DNA from 4 places in the Streptomyces sp. NPDC048248 genome. Region 1 is predicted to be linked to each of the others. Evidence: riboswitches for the same ligand, from Rfam matches in the RefSeq annotation. Region 1 holds a riboswitch; each other region holds the start of a gene.

Region 1 (5,757 bases):
CCCCGGTCGTCTGGCTCCTGTTCGTCATCTTCGTGGGCGCCGGCTGACGCGACGGACAGGACAACCGGCACGCAGCCGGAAGCGGCTGGAGAGCAGCTGTGGAGAAACCGCCCGGGCGACAACGCCGGGCGGTTTCTCGTTGTCCGGGGCACGGCTCGCTTTCCGCGGAGGGAATTGCCTCGGGCGGCGGTGGTGCGGAACGCAGTGGGGGAATTCGGCAGAGAGGTTCGGCTACTGGAGCGGCGTATGCAAAGGGTTGTGTGCGGGCCGCTCCGGGCTGTCCGAGGCTGACCCAAGGGCGCAAAAAGGCCGACTGGCGAGGGCCGCCGCGGAACTGCGCCGCCCCCCGTCACGGCAGTCGATCTGCGACACTTGTAGGTGAATGCCGGCACCGCGGGGCTGATAGCAGCGGTAGGCATCAGCCTCGCCGATCACGGTGAACCGGCCCAGTCGGACGAGAGCCGGACGCCGCCCTACGAGCGCTGTTGCGGCAGGCCACGAGAGCAGTGCGGCTCGCCAGGTGCCTTCTCTCCCAGAGGGACACGAAGCCCGCACCGCGTTCGACCCTGGTATCCACAGCGGTACCCGAAGCGATCCGGCGGCTCGATCTCACCAACATGTGGGAGGCACCCGATGCCCTTCATCGACATCAAGGTGATCGCGGGAGTGTTCACGCCCGAAGAGAAGCAGAAGATGGTCAAGGACGTCTCCGAGGCGTTGATCGCCATCGAAGGCGAGGCAATGCGACCGGTGACACATGTCGCGATCACCGAAACGCCGAGCGGCGAATGGGCAGTCGGTGGTCAGGCTCTGACGGCCGCAGACGTACAGGCAAAGAGGGCCGGCTAGCCCAGCTTGTACGTGTCTTCGAGTTCCGTCGGTCGCCAGGCAGCAGGGCGTCCGTGACCTGGAGGGCCGGCCCTGAGACATCGCGGGCGACGATGAACACGCTCAGTGCCACCTCACCCATGGAAAGCGTCGGCAGTCCGGCCTCTTCCCTGCTCGGCAGGCGAGCCGAGACGCGCTCGGTGACATGGGCGGCGTCATCGGCGGCAGATCGGAGGACAGGGCGCCGGGACGGTCGTATCGGCGACCTTGGGCCGGGCGACGCCGGGCGCCAACGACAGAGCGCCACCGGAGGTGACCGGGCCCACCCCGCCGTGGCCTGGGCCGCCGTGGACGATCTGCCACACTGGACGGACCATGCCTGCACCCGGAGAACTCACCTTTGTCGCGCCGCGAGGGGCCAAGAAGCCGCCGCGGCACCTTGCCGATCTTGAACCTGCCGAGCGCCGTGAGGTGGTCGCCGCGATCGGTGAGAAGCCGTTTCGTGCCAAGCAGCTGTCGCAGCACTACTTCGCCCGCTACGCGCACGACCCGGCGCAGTGGACCGACATTCCGGCGGCGGCGCGCGAGAAGCTGGCGGCGGAGCTGCTGCCGGACCTGATGAACGTGGTGCGGCACATCTCGTGCGACAACGACACCACCCGCAAGACGCTGTGGAAGCTGCACGACGGCACGCTCGTCGAGTCCGTGCTGATGCGCTACCCGGACCGGGTCACCATGTGCATCTCCTCGCAGGCCGGCTGCGGCATGAACTGCCCGTTCTGCGCCACCGGCCAGGCGGGGCTGGACCGCAACCTCTCGACCGCCGAGATCGTCCACCAGATCGTCGACGGGATGCGGGCGCTGCGCGACGGCGAGGTGCCGGGCGGCCCGGCGCGGCTCTCCAACATCGTCTTCATGGGGATGGGCGAGCCGCTGGCCAACTACAAGCGGGTGGTCGGCGCCATCAGGCGGCTGACGGACCCCGAGCCGGACGGGCTGGGGCTGTCCCAGCGGGGTATCACCGTCTCCACCGTCGGCCTGGTGCCGGCGATGCTGCGGTTCGCCGACGAGGGGTTCAAGTGCCGGCTCGCGGTGTCGCTGCACGCCCCGGACGATGAGCTGCGGGACGAACTGGTGCCCGTCAACACCCGCTGGAAGGTCCGCGAGGTGCTGGACGCGGCCTGGGAGTACGCGGAGAAGTCCGGGCGGCGCATCTCCATCGAGTACGCGCTGATCCGGGACATCAACGACCAGGCGTGGCGCGGTGACCTGCTGGGACGACTGCTCAAGGGCAAGCGCGTCCATGTCAACCTGATCCCGCTGAACCCGACGCCCGGCTCGAAGTGGACCGCCTCGCGGCCCGAGGACGAGCGCGCCTTCGTCCAGGCCATCGAGGCGCACGGCGTCCCGGTGACCGTCCGGGACACCCGCGGCCAGGAGATCGACGGGGCCTGCGGGCAGCTCGCGGCCTCGGAACGCTGACCGCTCGCTGGTACCGTGTGATCGAACAAATGCACATTCCGACAGGGGAGCGCCACAGCGCTGAGAGTGCGGACGCGTCGTAGTCATACGGTGCCCGCAGACCCTTGAACCTCGCCCGGGTCATTCCGGGTAGGAAGTTCGGTCGTCACTCATGCTGTTGCGCCCCGCCCCGGTCCGTGCGCGGTACGTCCTTCGACGTCCCCGGCGGTGGACCCCGGGCGGGGCCGCGTCTCTTCCTGGCCAGCCAGGAGGAAATCAGTGAGCACCACCAGCAAGGTCATCGCGACCGCCCTCGCCGCCGCGGTCGGTATGACCGCCCTCGCCGCATGCGGCGGCTCGGGCGGCGGGAGCGAAGCGGACGCCAAGACCGTGACGCTCGTCAGCCACGACTCCTTCAATGTGTCGAAGTCGGTGCTCGCCGACTTCGAGAAGAAGAGCGGCTACAAGGTCAAGATGCTCAAGGGCGGCGATGCCGGCAAGGCCGTCAACCAGGCGATCCTGTCCAAGGGCAACCCGCAGGGCGATGTGTTCTTCGGCATCGACAACACCCTGCTCTCGCGCGGTCTGGACGAGGGCATCTTCAGCCCGTACAAGGCCAAGGGCCTGGACAGCGTCCCGGGCGAGCTCCAGCTCGACAAGGCCGAGCACCGCGTCACCCCTCTCGACTACGGCGACACCTGCGTCAACTACGACCGCGCCTACTTCGAGAAGCACAAGATCGCGCCGCCGAAGAGCTTCGACGACCTGATCAAGCCCGAGTACAAGGGGCTGCTCCTGACGGAGAACTCCGCGACGTCCTCGCCCGGCCTCGCCTTCCAGCTCGGCACCATCGCGAAGTACGGCGCCGACGGCTGGCAGGACTACTGGAAGAAGCTCAAGGCCAACGGCGTCGAGGTCGTCGACGGCTGGGAGCAGGCGTACTACGAGCGGTTCACGGGCTCCGCCGCCGCCAAGGGCAAGGGCGACAAGCCGCTGGTGGTCTCCTACGCGTCCAGCCCGCCGGCCGAGGTGCTCGGCAAGAAGCCGCAGCCCGATCAGGCGCCGACCGGCGTCGCGACCGGCACCTGCTTCCGCCAGATCGAGTTCGGCGGCCTGCTCAAGGGCGCGCCGAACGAGAAGGGCGGCAAGGCGCTGCTGGACTTCCTGCTGAGCAAGCAGTTCCAGGAGGACGTGCCGCTGCAGATGTTCGTCAACCCGGCCCGCAAGGACGCCGAGCTGCCGGAGCTGTTCACCAAGTACGGCGCGACGATCGACAAGCCGGCGACGCTCGCCCCGGAGAAGATCACCGAGAACCGCGAACAGTGGATCAAGCAGTGGTCCTCGCTCGTTCTGAAGTAGCCCGCGGCCGGCGCGGGAACGCCGCGCGGGGAACGGCGGTGCGGCTCGGTCTGATGGCCCTGCCGCTCGCCTTCTTCGCGCTGTTCTTCGCCTACCCCGTCGTCTCGATCGTCGGACGGGGGCTGAAGGACGGCGGGCAGTGGCAGCTTTCCCGGATCGGCGAGGTGCTCGGCGACCCGGACCTGCTGCACGTCCTGTGGTTCACCGTCTGGCAGGCAGCCGCCTCCACCGCGCTGACGCTGCTGATCGCGCTGCCCGGCGCGTATGTCTTCGCGCGCTTCGACTTCCCCGGCAAACAGCTGCTGCGGGCGGTGGTGATGGTGCCGTTCGTGCTGCCGACCGTGGTCGTCGGCTCGGCGTTCCTCGCGCTGGTCGGGCACGGCGGCCTGCTGGACGACCTGTGGGGCGTACGGCTGGACACCTCGGTGTGGGCGATCCTGCTGGCGCACGTCTTCTTCAACTACGCGGTGGTGGTACGGACCGTCGGCGGCCTGTGGGGGCAGCTCGACCCCCGTCAGGAAGAGGCCGCACGGGTGCTGGGCGCCGGACGGTTCGCGGCCTGGCGGCGGGTGACGCTGCCCGCGCTGGGGCCGGCCGTCGCGGCGGCGGCCCTGATGGTCTTCCTCTTCACCTTCACCTCCTTCGGCGTGGTGCAGATCCTGGGCGGGCCCACCTTCTCGACACTGGAGGTGGAGATCTACCGGCAGACCGCCGACTTCCTGGACCTGCCGACCGCGGCCGTCCTGACCATGCTCCAGTTCGCCGCGGTCCTCGGCCTGCTGGCGCTGCACGCCTGGACCGTGCGCCGCCGGGAGTCCGCCCTGCGGCTCGTCGACGCGTCGCAGACCGCGCGGCGGCCGCGCGGCGCCGGACAGTGGGCGCTGCTGTGGAGCACGCTCGCCGTCATCGCCGTCCTGCTCATCGCTCCGCTGCTGGTGCTCGCGGAGCGCTCGTTCGCCGGCCCTGACGGCTACAGCACGGTCTTCTACGAGACGCTGCGCTCGGCCGCAACCGCCGACAGCACCTTCGCCGTCGCCCCTCTCGAAGCGCTGTGGAATTCCCTCGGCTACGCGGCCGTCGCGACGCTGATCGCGCTGGTGATCGGCGGTCTGGCGGCGGCCGCTCTCACCCTGCCCGCCTCGCGCGGCCGGGCCGCGGGCAAGGCCCCCACGGCCGGCCGGCTCGTCCGCGGGTTCGACGCGCTGCTGATGCTGCCGCTCGGGGTCTCGGCGGTGACCGTCGGCTTCGGCTTCCTGATCACGCTCGACAGGCCACCGCTTGACCTGCGTGCCTCGTGGTGGCTGGTGCCGCTCGCCCAGGCGCTGGTCGGGGTGCCGTTCGTGGTCCGGACGATGCTGCCCGTCCTGCGGGCGGTGGACGGCCGGCTGCGGGAGGCCGCAGCGGTGCTCGGCGCCTCCCCCTGGCGGGTGTGGCGCGAGGTGGACCTGCCGATGGTGCGGCGGGCGCTGCTGATCGCCGCCGGCTTCGCTTTCGCCGTGTCGCTCGGCGAGTTCGGGGCCACGGTCTTCATCGCGCGACCCGACCAGCCGACGCTGCCGGTGGCCGTCGCACGCCTGCTGGGGCGGGCCGGCGAGCAGAACTACGGGCAGGCGATGGCCCTGTCGACCATCTTGATGGTGGTGTGCGCCGCCGCCCTGCTGGCCCTGGAGCGCCTCCGCCCCCGGCCCCGCACGGGCGCGGCCGGGGGAACCGCCGATCACACCGGGGAGTTCTAGATGAGCGCACAGGACCTGACCACCGGTCAGGAGTTGCTGCGACTGGGCGGGGTGACCGTCCGGTTCGACACCTCCGGTGGACGGCCCGCACTGGACGCGGTGGATCTGGACGTCGCCGCGCACGAGATCGTGTGCGTCCTGGGGCCGAGCGGCAGTGGGAAGTCGACCCTGCTGCGGGTCGTCGCCGGACTGCAACAGGCCGACGCGGGGCGGGTGTTGCTGGAGGGGCGGGACCAGGCGGGAGTGCCCACGCACCGGCGCGGGGTCGGCATGATGTTCCAGGACCACCAGCTCTTCCCCCAGCGCGACGTCGCGGGCAATGTCGCCTTCGGGCTGCGGATGCGGCGTGCCTCGCGCGCCGACCAGGAACGTA
Region 2 (5,757 bases), on a different contig from region 1:
GGACACGCCTGTGAATGCAGTAATTTATGGAACCATCCTGTAAGTCTGTTGTTCGGATGGCTGTAGGCGGTCGTGCGAATCGAATGGCTGACACGGCGTGGGTGAGCGTCGTCGAGCCGGGCGCCCGCATCGAGTTGGCTTGCGGCCGTACCGACGTTGGTCGCGTCCCCCACCAATTGCGCCACCTCGTCCGATCGAGTACGGCGCGACGCCGACAGCGACGGTCGGCGAGTGGATCCCATGCAAGAACTTACGCGCCCAAAGCTGGGGCACGATTCAGCCGACGGTGACGGCAACCTTGACGGCAACAATGGCACACGGAAGCCGTCAGTGGCAGACGGTGGTGCACGGGGCGGTTGCCCGGACACGGAAGTGGCACCAGTGTGCCCAAAGCTACGGATCAGGAGGCTGCGAGTTCGAACCCTCCACGCACGATGAACCCCAGAGGATCCCTTCATTGGCGGCGGAGAGGGGACTAGGACCGCGCCAGGTTGAAGCTCGGCGTGAGGGCCGGTGAGGCGCCCGAGGGGCTGGCTGCGACGTCGGTAGTCACGGACATTGCGGCGGGACTTCATGATCCATCCCAGAGTCCGTTCGGCTTTCCAGCGGCGGGACAGGACGACGCCCGTTCGATCTCTAAGCCTGGTCAGACGCTCACCAGGCTTGGAGACAGGTGCGGACCGGCTGTTCTGCGCGGACCGGCCCGCGACTCCCGATGAGTCGCGGGCCGGGTTCCTGCAGCAGGATCAGTCAGCCAGCGGCAGGTAGACGCGGTTGCCCGCCGCCGCGAATTCCTTGGACTTCTCGGCCATGCCGGCCTCGGGGTCGATCGCCAGGTCACCGCCGTGTTCGCGGCGGATGTCCTGGGAGATCTTCATGGAGCAGAACTTCGGGCCGCACATCGAGCAGAAGTGGGCCGTCTTCGCCGGCTCCGCGGGCAGCGTCTGGTCGTGGAAGGACCGGGCGGTGTCCGGGTCGAGGGCCAGGTTGAACTGGTCCTCCCAGCGGAACTCGAAGCGGGCGTCGGAGAGCGCGTCGTCCCATTCCTGGGCGCCGGGGTGGCCCTTGGCGAGGTCCGCCGCGTGGGCCGCGATCTTGTAGGTGATGACGCCGGTCTTGACGTCGTCGCGGTCCGGCAGGCCCAGGTGCTCCTTGGGCGTGACGTAGCAGAGCATCGCGGTGCCCCACCAGGCGATCATCGCGGCGCCGATACCTGAGGTGATGTGGTCGTAGGCGGGCGCGATGTCGGTGGTCAGCGGGCCGAGTGTGTAGAACGGCGCCTCTTCGCAGATCTCCTGCTGGAGGTCGATGTTCTCCTTGATCTTGTGCATCGGGACATGTCCCGGTCCTTCGATCATCGTCTGGACACCGTGCCGCTTGGCGATGGTGTTCAGCTCACCGAGGGTGCGCAGCTCGGCGAACTGCGCCTCGTCGTTGGCGTCCGCGATGGAGCCGGGGCGCAGACCGTCACCGAGGGAGTAGGTGACGTCGTAGGAGGCGAGGATCTCGCAGAGTTCCTCGAAGTGCGTGTAGAGGAAGGACTCCTGGTGGTGCGCCAGGCACCAGGCGGCCATGATGGAGCCGCCGCGCGAGACGATGCCGGTCTTGCGGCGGGCCGTGAGGGGCACGTAACGGAGCAGCACACCGGCGTGCACCGTCATGTAGTCGACGCCCTGTTCGGCCTGCTCGATGACGGTGTCCTTGTAGATCTCCCAGGTCAGTTCCTCGGCCTTGCCGTCGACCTTCTCCAGCGCCTGGTAGAGGGGGACGGTGCCGATGGGGACGGGGGAGTTGCGCAGCACCCACTCGCGCGTGGTGTGGATGTTGCGGCCGGTGGACAGGTCCATGACCGTGTCGGCGCCCCACTGGGTCGCCCAGGTCATCTTGTCCACCTCCTCCTCGATCGAGGAGGTGACGGCGGAGTTGCCGATGTTGGCGTTCACCTTCACCAGGAAGTTCTTGCCGATGATCATCGGCTCGATCTCCGGGTGGTTGATGTTGGCCGGCAGCACCGCACGGCCCGCCGCGATCTCGTCGCGCACGAACTCAGGGGTGACGTTCTCGCGGATGGCGACGTACTCCATCTCCGCGGTGACCTCCCCGCGCTGCGCATACGCGAGCTGGGTGACGGCGGCGCCGTCCCGGCCGCGGCGCGGCAGACGGGGGCGGCCCGGGAAGACCGCGTCGAGGTTCTTGAGGCCCCCGCGCGGCGAGGTGTGCTTGAGGCCGTCGTCCTCCGGCCGCAGCGGCCGGCCCGCGTACTCCTCGGTGTCGCCCCGCGAGACGATCCAGTTCTCCCGCAGCGGCGCGAGACCGCGGCGGACGTCGGTTTCGATCTGGGGATCTGTGTACGGACCTGACGTGTCGTAGAGCGTCACGTCCTTGCCGTTGGTGAGGTGCACCTTCCGAACCGGGACCCGAAGGTCGGGCCGCGAACCGGAGACATAGCCCTTGTGCCAGCCGATCGTCGGCTCGAAGGCGTCGCCGCCACCGTTTTCGGGCGTGCGTGCATCCTGCAGAGTCATATTGACCCAACTCCCTACGCCGGCATTACCCGGTAACAGGTTCGGCGGTCGACGCAGCGATTTCCCGTGGGTGGCGTTCCGGCGTCTGCCGGACGTCCCGCGGAGGTCAGCGTCCTCTCAGCCCGGTGCTCCGAGCTCCCGCGATTGCAAAGTGCCACCACGGTAGCTGCCCGTGCGGCGCGGTGGCCAGGGGGCCCCTGGGTTCTTGCGATGATCGGGCGGTGAGCAGCCAGGAGCCCCATACGCATTCCCACGCGCACGGCCACGCGCCTGCCGCGCCCGTATCCCGTCATCTGCGCAAGGTCATCGCGGCCGTGCTGATCCCGTTCGCCGCCGCGGTCGTCGTCGGTCTGGCGGTGCTCTGGCCGGGCGGCGCGCCGTCGCACAAGCCGTCCGGTGTGGGCTTCGACCAGCCCACCGAGCAGGCGACGGTGCTCAAGGTGGACAAGGTGAACTGCGCCGACGTCCATGCCGAGCAGCAGCCGCAGCCCACGCCGCCGTCGGGGCAGCCACCGAGCGGGGGGTCGACGACCGGCAAGGACTGCGAGCAGGTGACGATCAAGGTCACCACGGGCGAGAACGCCGGGCGGACGTTCCAGACGGTGGTGACACCGGATGCCTCGCGGCACTACACGACCGGGCAGGACGTGGTGGTCGCGTACTCCCCCAAGGCGCCCAAGGACCTCCAGTACTCGGTCAGCGACGTCGACCGGAGCTTCCCGATGTGGGTGCTCGCCGCGATCTTCGCGTTCGCGGTCGTGGTCGTGGGACGGCTGCGCGGGGTCCTCGCGCTGGTGGCGCTGCTGGCGAGCTTCGGAGTGCTGACGCTGTTCATCCTCCCGGCCATCCTGCAGGGCTCCAACCCGCTGGTCGTGGCGGTGGTCGGGGGCAGCGCGATCATGCTGATCGCGCTCTATATGTGCCACGGACTGACGGCCAGAACGTCGGTCGCCGTGCTCGGAACGCTCGCCTCACTGCTGCTGATCGGTCTGCTCGGGTCGGTGTTCATCGGCTGGGCGCTGCTGACCGGCAACACCGACGACACCACCGGGCTGGTGCACGGTCTCTACCCGGACATCGAGATCCGGGGCCTGCTGCTGGCGGGGATCATCATCGGCTCGCTGGGTGTGCTCGACGATGTGACGGTGACCCAGACCGCCGCGGTCTGGGAGCTGAAGGAGGCGAATCCGTCGGCGGGATGGCGCACCCTCTACAGCGCGGCGATGCGCATCGGACGGGATCACATCGCGTCCGTCGTCAACACGCTGGTACTGGCTTACGCGGGCGCCGCGCTGCCTCTGTTTTTGCTGTTCTCGATCGCACAGAGCGACGTGGGGACGGTCGCCACGAGCGAGGTGGTCGCCGAGGAGATCGTGCGCACGCTGGTGGGCAGCATCGGGCTGGTCGCCTCGGTGCCGCTGACGACGCTGCTCGCGGCGATGGTCGTCTCCGCGGACCGCAAGGGGCAGCGCGCGGCAACGCACGGCGCCGAACCGGACTCCGGCGGCTCCGCGCCAGGCGCTGCCGACGACTTCGGGGCACAGCGAAGCGCCGCGCGGGGCAGGTCCGGACGGCGCGGGTCGCGGGGCAAGCGCCGAAAGCAGTGAGAGGACCGGCACGGCCCGGTCGTCGGCGCACGTGCGGTCGGCCTCGTCGGCGGGGCATGACCGACTGGGCCGGCCCTTCGGGGATCAGCCGGCCGGCGCCTCCGTGAGGATCCGGTCCAGCACGGCCTCCAGCGTGTCGAAGACCTCTTCCTTGCCGAGCGGTACCAGTCGGTCCGTCCGGTCCAGGAAGGCGACCAGCGGGGGCGCGCTGACCCGGAACAGGGCCTTCTCCGAGCCGACTTGAAGACTGATGAAGATGTCGCTGAGGTGCTCCGCGGAGGACGGTTCGATGCGCACATCGCCCTCACCGGACGGCCGACTCAGCCCGTCCAGAAGCAGTTCGCGGCTGAAAGCCCAGGTCACGGGCACATCGCCGGGGAGATCGAAGGTGAGCCGGACGGCGTACGGATCGGCGCTGTCGAAGTCCAGCAACACCGGGATCCGAAACGCGAGCTCCTCGGAGACGAGAAAGCTCATGATCACTTCTGCCTGAACTGTGTCGGTCATCAACCACTGCCCCGCACTTGATCGGAGATGGCCGGGAATCGTCCCCCGAAGCCCTATTGACGCCATCGTCTGTCACGTGCAAGCAGATCACAAGGAGTGAGTTTTCAGATACTGATAGAGAAGGCGAGTGTCGTTAGTGTCGCCTCCGCCATTTTCCGTAGTCGGGTCGTCACGTTACGCAATCGATGCAGCTCGGCGACCGGAAGAGAAACAGCCAGGGCGGCAGCGGCGGCGCCGACCTGGATGGGGATCGCCGAACAGACGGTGCCCAGGGCATATTCCTGATGCTCGAAAGCGACTTGACCGCGACGCACAGTATCCAAACGATGCAGCAGATCGTCCTCTGATCGCACGGAAAAGGGCGTTATGGACTGCACGGGATATCGGGACAAATGCTCCTTACGGGCGTTTTCGTCCAACTGCGCGAGCAGGCATTGGCCGATCGCATGTGCGTGCGCGGTGGTGCGGAAGTCCACCCACTCCTCGACGGGCGGCCGGCCCGGCTCGTCGGTCACCGCCACTACCTCCACTTCACCCTCGCGGTAGACGGCGAAGTAGACGGCGGCGCCCAATTCCCGTCCGGCCATGGCCAGCGCCTCGGCGATATGGACGCGCTGCCGGCGCCGGGCACCGACCTGACCGATGGCCTCGGCCGCCTCCCCGAACACGAAGACGCCGTTCTCGCGGCGCAGATATCCCTCGTGGGTCAGGGTCCGCAGCAGGTGATAGGTCGTCGGGAGCGGGAGGCCGATCTCCCGGGCGAGTTGCTTCGCGGGCGCTCCGTCGGGGTGCGCGCTCACCGCCTCCAGCAGACGAAGTGCGCGCTGCACCGACCCGATCAGCGTGGGGTGAGAAGCGGATTCGCCGTTCACAATTGCCAACGCCAACCCCCAGGTTCTGTCCCCTTGGGGCACGGAGCCCCGTCGCGGGACCCTCTCCCGCGCCGCGCGCGTCTCCCAGCGCCCCGTCGTCGACGCCTCTCGGCCGCCGCTTCCGGAATATTCCGGAACTTTCCGTCCGGAAGACGCCTGCGCCCCGAACTCTAGCCGGGCCGATCGAAGCCGTAGCCCGAATGGCTTGGGAGTTAACTCGCCTGGCGCACTTGCCGGCCGTGCGTG
Region 3 (5,757 bases), on a different contig from region 1:
CCTGACGGTCTACGACACGGGCCGCGGGGGCACCACCAGCATCGACTGGAGCGTCGATGTTCCACCGGGCCCCGTGTCCTGCGCCGGCGAGCAGGCGCTGGCCCGGGTGACCGCCACCGACACGGCCTGCCCCACCGGCTACGGGAAGTCGTACTGGAGCTACCGGTCCGCCACCACCGGCAAAACCACGAAGATCTGCCTCACCCGCATCTACCACGCCACCTACTGCATGCTCGGTCGGCAGTCCGGCGACTCGATCTCCCTCGGCATGATGACGTCCGTGGCCTGCCGACGCGAGCCGGTGCCCTCCCCGTACAACCAGATCATGCACATCACAGGCGTCTACCGCGCCCCGGCGGGCGCCAACGCGAACAACTGCCGCCGAGCGGCAGGCGACCAGACGCGCTACTGGGCCTGGCTGGTAGACGACGGCGCCACGCTGCTGTGCACCACGATCTACCAGGGCGGCTGACCGCCAACTCAGTTCGCCCCCCAGCCCCGCCCAAGTACCTCCACGAGAAGCCAAGTTCACTCCCAGCCGCTCAAAATAGGCGGAGACCATCACGTTCGCCGAGTAGGTGGGGGTGCGGGTGTCGAAGGTGCCGCCACAGGTGACCAGGCGGAGTTCGGCGCGGTCGGGGTGGTGACTGCCGTAGGCACGACAGATCAGGGCGCCGGGCTTGGCCTCGCTGAGGTGATAGAAGACGGCCGGGCGGGTCTCGGTGTCCACATGCCCCCCCAGGAGTGCGGTGCCGCGGGCGCCGGGGCGGGGTGCCGCCACCGTGCCAGCCGACAAGCCTCGAATCGGCGTATGAGGCAGCATCACAATCTGGATGATTGAACAAGATCTGCCTGCGAGGCAGCCAGTGGCGCGGGGAGTCGGCGTCGTAGTCCCCTCCCCCGCTCACGGGGGCGATGATCTCGGATACGTTGCCCCGGACGGCCGTCGGACGCAGCCCCCACAGCTCTCCCGCCAGGGCGTTACGCACGGGCAGCGCACCGACGGGCACCAGGTCGAGCACCCATGGCGTGCTCTCGGCAATCGCCGCCCGTGCCGCCTCGACCACGGCGGAACGCTGCTCGGCGCGCGGGGTGCCGAGATTCACCAGCACGCCCGAGGCTAGCCGGTGAACGGGACCTTCTCGTCCGGTTTGTCGACCACGGTCAGTGGCGCACCCAGCGCGAGCAGGACATTGGCGGTGAACCCGGTGGCCACCGCGTTGCTCAGGAACCGCACCGGCGGGGAACGGTCTGTACGCGTCCGAGCTCCCTGCACGGCAAAGTCGACGAGATCCGGGGCCCGGTGGGTGCCGGGGGCGTGGTGTCACTCGAAGTGCGGGACGTACGGGTGGTGCCGTGCCGTGGCTCGGGTTGGGGTCAGTGGCGGGGACGAAGCCGCAAGGGCGCGTAAACAGTGAGTGCCACGAGGAACGCCACGTAGTACGACAGGTCGGCGCCGTGCAGCGCGTCCGCCATCGGGCCCACGTACAGACTGGTATTCATGAACGGTATGGCGGAGGCGAAGGCGGCGGCGAAAGCGAGCAGGGCGGGAAAGGCCGGCTGTCGGCGCTCGGACTCAGCGGCGATGTCGAGCGCCGCTCCGCCCCGTGCCCGGGCCCGCGCGCGCCAGTCGACGATGACGATCGCGACGAAGCCAGGAATCCAGTAGCCGACGAACAGCAGCACGTTCTGGAAGCGCGCGGTGGTGTCCGCCGCGTGCATCCACAGCACGAGGGGGAAGGCGAGCGCTGCCGCGAGGGCGGCGGCCGCGGGGCGCGGGATGCGCACCCCGACGGTCTGCAGGGCCAGCGAACCGCTGTAGTCGTTCATCGCGTTACTGCACAGCGCGGCCAGCGCCACGGCGAGCAGTCCGAAGCCGCCCAGCGCCCCACCGCCGAGAAGCTCGTTCACCCCGCCGGCCGTCTGGTCGGTCAGCACGGAGGCGCCCCACAGTCCGAGCGTCTGGACGGCCACGAAGGACGCCACAAGGCCGAGCAGCGTGTACCAGAACATGCGCGTACGCGAGGTCGAGGCCGGCAGGTACCGGCTGAAGTCACTGGCGTACGGGGCCCAGGACAGGGCCAGACTCACCGCGATGGTGCTGGTCAGGGCGAAGGCACCGACGCGGTCCGCACCGTGTACGGAGCCGTGGGCTGCGGGGTGCACGCCGTCCAGCAGCCGCCAGGCGATCAGCGCGAACGCCGCGCCGAGCACGAAAGTCATGACGATCTGCAGGCGGTGGATCGCTTCGTAGCCGAAGACTCCGAGGACACCTTGGGCGACCAGCATGACCAGGACCCCGAGCCAGAAGGGCCAGCCGCACAGCCGGGCAAGCGCGTCCCCGCCGAACAGCCCGATCAGCGCGTCCCACGCGATGGAGGACAGCCACTGCAGGACCCCGGGCAGCGCGACGGCCCGGCCGAACGCCAGCCCAGCCAGGGGCAGTTGACCTGCTCCGGTCCGGCTCCCCCAGGTCCCCAGGTAGGCGGTGGGCACCGCACCGAGCAGCGTACCGAGCACGACGGCAGCGAGCGCGGTGGCGAAGTCCAGGCCGAGCGCGACGCCGACCGTGCCGGTGAAGACGCCGGTCATGGTCAGATTGGGGGCGAACCACACGGTGAAGAGACGTCCGGCCGCGCCGTAGCGGTTACTCTCCGGAATCGGCTCGATGCCGTGCGCCTCGACGGTCATATCGCCAGGCGCCGCGGGCATCCGCCCGTCGAAGGCGGTCGGCCTGCCGTCGGCGGTCAGCCCACTGGAAACATGCGTCCACGACATGAAGACATCCCTCCGCCAGTACGAACTGGTTCAGGTTCGACGGGTGTGATCTCAGCCCCCTGGTGGGGCACCCCGTGTCCGGTATGCCAAACACCTTAACGCGCCCTCCGGTGTGCTCATGCAGGTGGGGAGAGGACGGCGAGGGTGCCGGACGGACGGACATCGCGCGTCGGCACCCACTCCCCCGTCGACTTCAGGAATGAACCCCGCCATGCAGGCCGTCAATCTGGGGCGACCTCGCGCGGGCCGGATCCGCCCCGTTGGCGTCAGCCTCCCTGTGGGTGCTGGAATGCGACGGGCGGGGGTGCTGCTGCTGCACCCGGCCGGTAACACGCTGATCGACTGCCCGGAACTGTCGGCGACCTGCCTGGCGCCGACCCGATCCTCTACCTGTCCGTGCTCTCCGAGATCGTGGTCGAGCTGTAGGTCGACCAACTCCGCCCCGAATTCGGCCGCTACCGCCACCGGCCCCGGGTACTCCGTATCTGGGGCGACCTGACACCCGACATGCTCGATGATGTGCCCTGGCCCGGTTCGCGAAGGTGCCTTCACACCGGGCGGTCTTGGTCGAGCGTCGCGATCCGGACACGGTCGGGAGCAGCAGGTCCAGCCGCTTGCTCACGTCGAGACGGACGGTGCTGCGGCTCCCGCTCGATACCGGCCGCTGGAGTCAGCGCCGTAGCAGTCGCTTCTGCACCGATTCCAGCGGCCCGTGCTCAAACCGCCGCAGCCACAGGCGTGCCCCGATCACCAGCACCAGGCAGATCGCCGCCCACAGACCCATCACCCACCACGGGCCGCTGTCCGCCCAACGGGACGCCAGGCCCAGACCGATGCCGTAGCAGCACAGCATGGCAAGCACGTTCTGCAGTACGTAGCAGGACAGGGCCGTACGGCCCACAGAGGTCAAGGCGGAGGTGAGCGGGCCCGGGTGGCGGACCCGGTCCATCACCATGCCGATGAGGCCGAGGTAGCCGATCGCCAGCACCGGCGCCGCCCCGTACCGCTCCAGGAGGAAGAAGTCCGAACCGCCCAGCACGGCAAAGGTGGTGAGGGGTAGGCCGATCCCCAGTCCCCACCCGGCCAGACGACGTCGAATGCGCCGCCCCGCTGCATCGCCCTGAAAGGCCCCGGCCCTGAAGAGCCGTACGCCGAGCAGGAACAGGAACACCAACAGCCCGAAGGAGAGCACCGGTTCCATGCGCAGCACCATGGCATGCGACAGCCGGAAGGCGACCTGCTCCGCGTAACCGCCCTCGGCGTACAGCGTCACAGCATCGGTGTCGGGGGCGCCGTCCGTGTCGCCGCCCGATGTGAGCAGCATGGCAGCCGCGAGCAGCGTCATCGCCACCAGGTGGAGTCCGCCCATGACGATCCACGTGACGCGCTGGGCCCGCGCGGAACGCGTGAGCAGCCAGGCCACCAGCAACGCGACCACCGCGTACCCCATCAGCACGTCCCAGGCAAAGACGAGTACGAAGTGCACGGTCCCCTCGGCGAAGAGGAACAGCGCCCGCCACTTGTATCGGCCCGGCCACGGCTGCCCGCGCTTGGCGGCCGACCCGAACTGGATGGCCAGCCCGACCCCGAAGAGGATCGTCAGCATCGACAGAAACTTGCCGTTCGCCAGGGACCGGAAGATCGTCTCCGCCACCCCGGCCAGGGATGACAAGTCAGCCACCGCCGAGGTTCCGGCGTTCCCGCTGAGGACGCCCCACTCGGCGCCCGGCCCGGCGAAGATCCAGACGTTGCTCATCAACGTCCCGAGAATCGCCACCCCACGCAACACATCCAGCAACGGCAGGCGCGCCCGCGCCCCGCCGCCTGCGCTCCCGGTGGCCCCCTCCGCCGCCACGACCGACTGCGTCCCCAATACCTCGGCCACCCCAACTCCCCCCGTGGTGCTCGCTTTCCCACCATGGTCGGGGCGCTCGGGGCCGGATTCTTCGTCCGCAGCGACGACATCCCACTACATCCTTCGATGCAGTACGTGCGAAACGTGCGAGACGTACGGCGCGTACCGTCAGCGTCAATCGAGGACAGCCGATCCCGTTTCTGGAGCATGTGACGCTCGCACAACGGAAGGGGCGGCGCCGGAATCCTTCCGCGCCGCCCCTTCCGGCTGTCTGTCTACATGCTCAGGAGCCCGACATGGCGTCCCTGAACATGGAGTCGTCCCCCAAAAAGTTCCCGATGCCGACGGACGAGGCACCGAAGCTCACCCGCGCCGGCGCCCGTGACGCCTCCAGCGAAGCCGCGCAGGACCCACACGGCGCCGTGGTCGCTGTTCTCGCCGCCCGCGCCCACCTACAGATCGGCGCGGCCGTCCCTGTTGCGCCTCGGCTACGAGGCCGGCCCCCGTGCCGATGTCCAGGAGGCGGCGGAGACTCAACTGTCTCGATCAATGACCGGCAAGGCGCTCCTCTGGGGCAACGGGATACATTGCGCGCGTCGACAGTCCGGCTACTTGAGGAGGGGAAGCGTGACCGACACCAGCGAAGCCCGATCCGCGGACGAGTCAGCGCATGCGACCCAGCAGAGCCGACTGCGCCGCCTGATGCGCTACATCCCTATGATCGCCCCCGTCCTGCTGTGGACCGTGCCTTGCTGGGTGCTGCTGCACGCAGGCCAGCACTGGCCGCTCCCCGTGACGCTGGGCGGCACCGCCCTGTTCGTCCTCGGTCTGATCACCATGCCGCTCGCGATGATGCGCGGCCACGGCCGTCGGCAGCAGGACTGGGCGGCGATCGTCGGGGACACCCTCCTCGGGGCCGGCTGGGTGCTGTTCACCTGGTCCGTCCTGCTCGGCGTCCTACTGCGCCTCGTCCTGACCGTGGCCGGCGCTGGCGACGGACAGAACCGGGCCCGGATCGTCACCTGGGCGGTCCTCGGCGTAGTCGCCGTGCTGCTCGCCTGGGGGTACGCCGAGGCCCGCCGGGTGCCACGGGTGCGCCAACTCGACGTACAACTCCCGCGCCT
Region 4 (5,757 bases), on a different contig from region 1:
CGCCTGAGCGCGGCGCTTCACCTCCGTGCCGCGATTCTCGCGCAGCGCCTGCGCGGGGGTGCCGGGCAGGCTCTCGTCGGGCGTGAAGAGCCACTCGAGCATCTCCTCGTCGGCGAAGCCGTCGTCGCGCAGGAGGGTCAGGGTCCCGACCAGGCCCTTGACGATCTTGCCGTCCTTGATGAAATCGGCCGGCACGTGCAGTGCCCTGTTCTCGCCGCGGCGCACCGCGATCAGCTGGCCCTCCTTGACCAGCTGCCGGACGCGCGTCACCTCGACGCCGAACTCTTCGGCGATGTCGGGGAGGGTGAGCCAGGCGGGGACGAGTCCATCGATGTTTGCGTCAATCTCGGTCACAGGACAAGCGTGCCACCTCGCACTGACAGCCGGTAGCCGGGCATCGCCGTAAGGGACCCGGGGGCACACCGGTGGGTGAGCCGCGCAGGCCGTCTCGGCCCGTCGTCCGGCGGCGCGGCGCCCGGCGAGCGCTGCGGCCCGCCCGCTACCGGGCAGCCGATTTCAGCGGTACGGACGCGAGGGCCGCCCGGTCGGGGTCCAGCCTCGTGCCGCGCTCGATGAGCTTGCGCCCCTGGGCGAGGTCCCGGGGGCGCCCCACGGCCAGCAGCGCCACCAGGGCGCCCTCGCGCAGCCACAGCACCGTCCAGGCGGCGCCCGCCGGATCGCCGCGCCAGATCAGCGTGTCGGCCGCCGGGTGGTGGCCCGCGTACTGCACGAACCGGCCGAACTGCTCGGACCAGAAGTACGGGACCGGGTCGTAGACGAGGCCGGGCGCGTCACCGCGGGCGATGTTCTCGGCGACCGTCCGCGGCCCCTGGAGGGCGTTGTCCCAGTGGTGGATCAGCAGCCGGCGGCCGTAGCGGGCGGACGGGAAGGAGGCGCAGTCGCCGACCGCGAACACGTCGGGGGCGGAGGTGTGCAGCCACTTGTCGGCCACCACCGATCCGTCCTGCGGGGCCAGCTCGATGCCCGAACCGCCCAGCCAGCCGGTCGCCGGCCGCGCGCCGATGCCGACCACCACCGCGTCGGCGGGCAGCGTCGTGCCGTCCGCCAGCTCGACCGCGCCCGGCCGCACGGAATCGACCGGTACGCCGGTGCGCAGCTCTGCCCCCGCCTCGGTGTACCAGCTGGTCATGTGGCCGGCGACCTCGGCGGGCAGCGCACCGGCCAGCGGGCGGTCGGATGCCTCGACGACGGTGACCGGGCAGCCGGACTCGCGAGCGGCGGTGGCGAACTCGGCGCCGATCCAGCCGGCCCCGACGACGACGATGCGCTTCCTGGCGGCCAGCACCGGCCGCAGCCGCTCCGCGTCGTCGAGGGTGCGCAGCAGATGGACGCCCGGCTGCGACTCACCGCCCGGCAGGTGGATCGGATCGGCGCCGGTGGCGATCACGGCGTAGTCGTACGGGACGGGCCCGTCGGCCGTCTCGACGACATGGGCGTCCGGCGCCAGGCCGGTGACCGGCCGGCTGAGCTGCAGATCGATGCCGAGCGCGGGGAAGTCGACGTCGAAGGTGGAGCCGTCGGCCTTGCCGAGCAGCACCGCCTTGGACAGCGGGGGCCGGTCGTAGGGCTGGTGGGGCTCGTCGCCGAGCAGCGTGATCGCGCCGCGCCAGCCCTGTTCGCGCAGCGCGACCGCGGTCTGCACACCCGCGATTCCCGCGCCGACGATCACCACGCGCGGCGTGCGGTCAGGGGCCTGGGAGGACTTGCTCTGCTCGCTCACCCGATCACTCTAGGACGGCGGGTCGCGCCGTTCGCAGCAGCGCGCAAGGAGATCTCTGACACAGCGTCACCGGTGCGCACGCCGGAAGGCCGGCCCGCCGAAGGCCCGGAGGCTCTCCCTTACGACGTGTCGCGGCCGCGTATTAGGGTGACGGGTACACGCACTCGCGGGAGCCCGGACGCACCGGGCTGAGAGGGAGGCTGGCCGGCCTCCGACCGTACGAACCTGATCCGGGTCATGCCGGCGAAGGGAGGGGCTGGACGCCCATGCATCCACCTGCCACACCATCGGATCCTGCGGCCACGCACCCCGATGTCCTCGTCATCGGGGGCGGCATCATCGGGCTGGTCACCGCCTGGCGGGCGGCCGGCCGCGGGCTGCGCGCCGCCGTGGCCGATCCCGCGCCCGGCGGCGGGGCCGCCCGCGTCGCCGCGGGCATGCTCGCCGCCGTCACCGAGCTGCATTACGGCGAGCAGACCCTGCTCGGGCTCAACGTCGCCTCCGCGGAGCGCTATCCGCGCTTCGCGGCCGAGCTGGAGGAGTTCAGCGGACAGCGGATCGGCTACCGCAGGTGCGGCACCCTCGCCGTCGCGCTGGACGCCGACGACCGCGCCCACCTCCGCGAGCTGCACGCCCTGCAGACCCGGTCGGGGCTGGATTCGCAGTGGCTGACGGGGCGCGAGTGCCGCCGTCTGGAGCCGATGCTCGCGCCCGGCGTACGCGGCGGGCTGCGGGTGGACGGCGACCACCAGGTGGATCCGCGCCGGCTGGCGAGCGCCCTGCTGATCGCCTGCGAACGCGCCGGGGTGATCTTCCACCGCAGCTGGGCGGAGCGCCTGACGGTCCAGGGCGACCGGGCGACCGGCGCCGAGCTCGCCGACGGCACCCGGCTGTCGGCCGGCCAGGTCGTGCTGGCCGGGGGCAGCCACAGCGGGCGGCTGGACGGTGTCCCCGCGGAGGTGCTGCCGCCGGTGCGCCCGGTCAAGGGGCAGGTGCTGCGGCTGCGCATGCCGGAGCCGCCGCGCGGGGGCTCGCCCCTGCTGTCGCGCACCGTACGGGCGGTCGTCCGCGGCGGCCCCCTCTATCTGGTGCCCCGGGAGGACGGGGAGCTGGTCGTCGGCGCCACCAGCGAGGAGCTGGGCTGGGACACCACCGTCACCGCCGGCGGGGTCTACGAGCTGCTGCGGGACGCGCACGAGCTGGTCCCCGGCATCACCGAACTGCCGCTCGTCGAGACCTGCGCGGGACTGCGTCCCACCTCGCCGGACAACGCGCCGATGCTGGGCCCGACCGCGCTGCCCGGCCTCCACCTGGCCACCGGCCACTTCCGCAACGGGGTGCTGCTGACCCCAGTCACCGGCGACGCGATGGCCGAGGTGCTGGCCACCGGGAGCCTCCCGGAAGAGGCCCGCCCCTTCTCCCCCGCGCGCTTTTCCGCCACCGCCGCCTCGCGGCCGGAAAGCGCCCGCGCCCCACAGGAGCAGCCCGTATGAGCGCCCCGACCGTAACCCTGTCCGTCAACGGCGAGTCCCGCGACGTGCCCGCCGGCCTCACCCTGGACCGGCTCGTCGCGACCCTGTCCAAGGCGCCCACGGGAGTCGCCGCCGCGGTCAACGAGACCGTGGTGCCGCGCACCCGCTGGCCCCTCACCCCCCTCGGCGACGGCGACCGCGTCGAGGTGCTCACCGCGGTCCAGGGAGGCTGATCCGCACCGATGGCCGATGATCTTCTCACCATCGCCGGGACCACCTTCCGGTCCCGTCTGATCATGGGGACCGGTGGCGCGCCCAGCCTCGATGTCCTGGAGCGCGCACTGCTCGCCTCCGGTACGGAGCTGACGACGGTCGCCATGCGGCGCCTGGACCCGACCGTGCAGGGCTCGGTGCTGTCGGTGCTGGAACGGCACGGCATCCAGGTGCTGCCGAACACCGCCGGCTGCTTCACCGCCGGCGAGGCGGTCCTCACCGCCCGGCTCGCCCGGGAGGCGCTCGGCACGGACTGGGTCAAGCTGGAGGTCGTCGCCGACGAGCGCACCCTGCTGCCCGACCCGATCGAGCTGCTGGACGCCGCGGAGACGCTGGTGGACGACGGGTTCACGGTGCTGCCGTACACCAACGACGACCCCGTGCTGGCCCGCAAGCTGGAGGAGGTGGGCTGCGCCGCGATCATGCCGCTCGGCTCCCCCATCGGCTCCGGCCTGGGCATCCGCAATCCGCACAACTTCCAGCTGATCACCGAGCGGGCCGGCGTCCCCGTCGTGCTGGACGCCGGCGCCGGCACCGCCTCCGACGCCGCGCTCGCCATGGAGCTGGGCTGCGCGGCGGTGATGCTGGCGTCCGCGGTGACCCGGGCCCAGGAGCCCGAGCTGATGGCGGACGCCATGCGGCACGCGGTCGAGGCCGGCCGTCTGGCGCACCGCGCGGGCCGGATCCCGCGCCGGCACTTCGCGCAGGCGTCCTCGCCCGTCGATGGCGTGGCGGAGCTCGACCCGGAGCGGCCGGCGTTCTGACGGGCGGACCGCCCGCCGGTCCCGGCCCGGGAGCGGCGGGCGAGGCCGTCCGGCAACAGCGGCCCTGTCACCGTTCGGCTGCAGTACGCCCCGGGTGACCGCCGCGGCGGTCGACGTGTCGGTGCTTCCTCGTAGACTCGTCTGCCGTGGATACCACCCTTCAGGACCCGCTCGTGGGCCAGCTGCTCGACGGCCGCTACCGCGTCCAGGCGCGCATCGCCGCCGGCGGTATGGCCACCGTCTACCGGGCCGTGGACACCCGGCTCGACCGCGTGCTGGCGCTGAAGGTCATGCACCCGACCCTCGCGACGGACCAGGCGTTCGTCGAGCGCTTCATCCGCGAGGCCAAGTCGGTCGCGCGCCTGTCCCACCCCAACGTGGTGGGCGTCTTCGACCAGGGCGCGGACGGCACCTACGTCTATCTGGCGATGGAGTACGTCGCCGGCTGCACCCTGCGCGACGTCCTGCGCGAGCGGGGCGCCCTGCAGCCGCGGGCCGCGCTGGACATCCTGGAGCCGATCCTCGCGGCCCTGGGCGCCGCGCACCGCGCCGGCCTGGTGCACCGCGACATGAAACCGGAGAACGTCCTCATCGGCGACGACGGCCGGGTCAAGGTCGCCGACTTCGGCCTGGTCCGCACCGTCGACACCCACACCACCTCCACCGGCGCGATCCTGGGAACCGTCTCCTACCTCGCCCCCGAGCAGATCGACAGCGGCACGGCCGATGCCCGGGTCGACGTCTATGCCTGCGGCGTGGTGCTCTACGAGATGCTGACCGGCGCCAAGCCGCATACGGGCGGTTCCGCGGCGCAGGTCCTCTACCAGCACCTGCACGAGGACGTACAGCCGCCGTCGCAGTCCGTCCCCGGCCTGGCCGGACAGCTCGACGAGCTGGTCGCGCTGGCCACCGCCCGCGATCCGCAGCAGCGCCCGCAGGACGCGGTGGCGATGCTGTCCCGCACGCGCGCGGCCCGTGCCGAGCTGACCGACGAGCAGCTGGACGCGGTGCCGCCGCAGGCGACGGCGCAGGCCGCGGACGGCGCGGGCGCCGAGCGTACGGACGTCCTGCCGCGGCCCGGCGGCGTGCAGCTGCCGCTGCCCGGCGCCGCCGGGGAGGCGGAGCTTAACCGCACCAGCCGGCTGGAGATGCCTGCGGACACCGCGCCGCCCACGGACCGCACCACACGGCTGCGCCGGGCGTCAGCGCCCGCGCCGCGCGCAGGTCTGCTGCAGCGGCGCAAGCTCGCCACCGTCCTCGCGGCCGTACTGCTGCTCCTCGGGGTGGGCACCGGCGTCTGGTACATCAATTCCGGCCAGTTCACGACCGTCCCCGCGGTGCTGGACATGACGCAGGCCAAGGCCGAGAAGACGCTGCGCGGCGAGGGGCTCGGCGTGAAGGTGGCGCGCGGTTACAGCTCGAACGTCCAGCGCGGCCATGTCATGGCGACGGACCCGGCCAACGGCAAGCGGATCCGGGGCAACGGCACGGTCACCCTCACGATCTC

The links. A riboswitch is a leader RNA that binds a small molecule or an ion and turns the genes downstream of it on or off. The one in region 1 is predicted to bind thiamine pyrophosphate.
Region 2: linked by a shared signal. The riboswitch ahead of thiC (phosphomethylpyrimidine synthase ThiC) and the one ahead of ACGFZW_RS25965 (thiamine ABC transporter substrate binding subunit) in region 1 are both predicted to bind thiamine pyrophosphate.
Region 3: linked by a shared signal. The riboswitch ahead of ACGFZW_RS00905 (purine-cytosine permease family protein) and the one ahead of ACGFZW_RS25965 (thiamine ABC transporter substrate binding subunit) in region 1 are both predicted to bind thiamine pyrophosphate.
Region 4: linked by a shared signal. The riboswitch ahead of thiO (glycine oxidase ThiO) and the one ahead of ACGFZW_RS25965 (thiamine ABC transporter substrate binding subunit) in region 1 are both predicted to bind thiamine pyrophosphate.

What each region holds. Positions count from the first base shown of each region.
Region 1 is NZ_JBICZL010000012.1:72,395-78,151, reverse strand. It holds gene ACGFZW_RS25980 (phosphatidate cytidylyltransferase) at 1-47, shown strand, start outside; gene ACGFZW_RS25975 (4-oxalocrotonate tautomerase family protein) at 634-849, shown strand; gene rlmN (23S rRNA (adenine(2503)-C(2))-methyltransferase RlmN) at 1,204-2,310, shown strand; TPP riboswitch at 2,344-2,464, shown strand; gene ACGFZW_RS25965 (thiamine ABC transporter substrate binding subunit) at 2,569-3,648, shown strand; gene ACGFZW_RS25960 (ABC transporter permease) at 3,624-5,384, shown strand; gene ACGFZW_RS25955 (ABC transporter ATP-binding protein) at 5,385-5,757, shown strand, end outside.
Region 2 is NZ_JBICZL010000005.1:189,436-195,192, forward strand. It holds gene thiC (phosphomethylpyrimidine synthase ThiC) at 747-2,525, opposite strand; TPP riboswitch at 2,520-2,677, opposite strand; gene ACGFZW_RS12245 (YibE/F family protein) at 2,747-4,132, shown strand; gene ACGFZW_RS12250 (SsgA family sporulation/cell division regulator) at 4,217-4,639, opposite strand; gene ACGFZW_RS12255 (IclR family transcriptional regulator) at 4,744-5,520, opposite strand.
Region 3 is NZ_JBICZL010000001.1:180,209-185,965, forward strand. It holds gene ACGFZW_RS00890 (hypothetical protein) at 1-472, shown strand, start outside; partial or broken gene ACGFZW_RS00895 (class F sortase) at 548-797, opposite strand; partial or broken gene ACGFZW_RS00900 (hydroxyethylthiazole kinase) at 972-1,112, opposite strand; gene ACGFZW_RS00905 (purine-cytosine permease family protein) at 1,378-2,778, opposite strand; TPP riboswitch at 2,769-2,863, opposite strand; gene ACGFZW_RS00910 (DUF418 domain-containing protein) at 3,449-4,663, opposite strand; gene ACGFZW_RS00915 (metallophosphoesterase) at 5,261-5,757, shown strand, end outside.
Region 4 is NZ_JBICZL010000003.1:532,361-538,117, reverse strand. It holds gene ACGFZW_RS08445 (Rv2175c family DNA-binding protein) at 1-354, opposite strand, end outside; gene ACGFZW_RS08440 (NAD(P)/FAD-dependent oxidoreductase) at 500-1,741, opposite strand; TPP riboswitch at 1,898-2,010, shown strand; gene thiO (glycine oxidase ThiO) at 2,008-3,234, shown strand; gene thiS (sulfur carrier protein ThiS) at 3,231-3,446, shown strand; gene ACGFZW_RS08425 (thiazole synthase) at 3,456-4,250, shown strand; gene pknB (Stk1 family PASTA domain-containing Ser/Thr kinase) at 4,397-5,757, shown strand, end outside.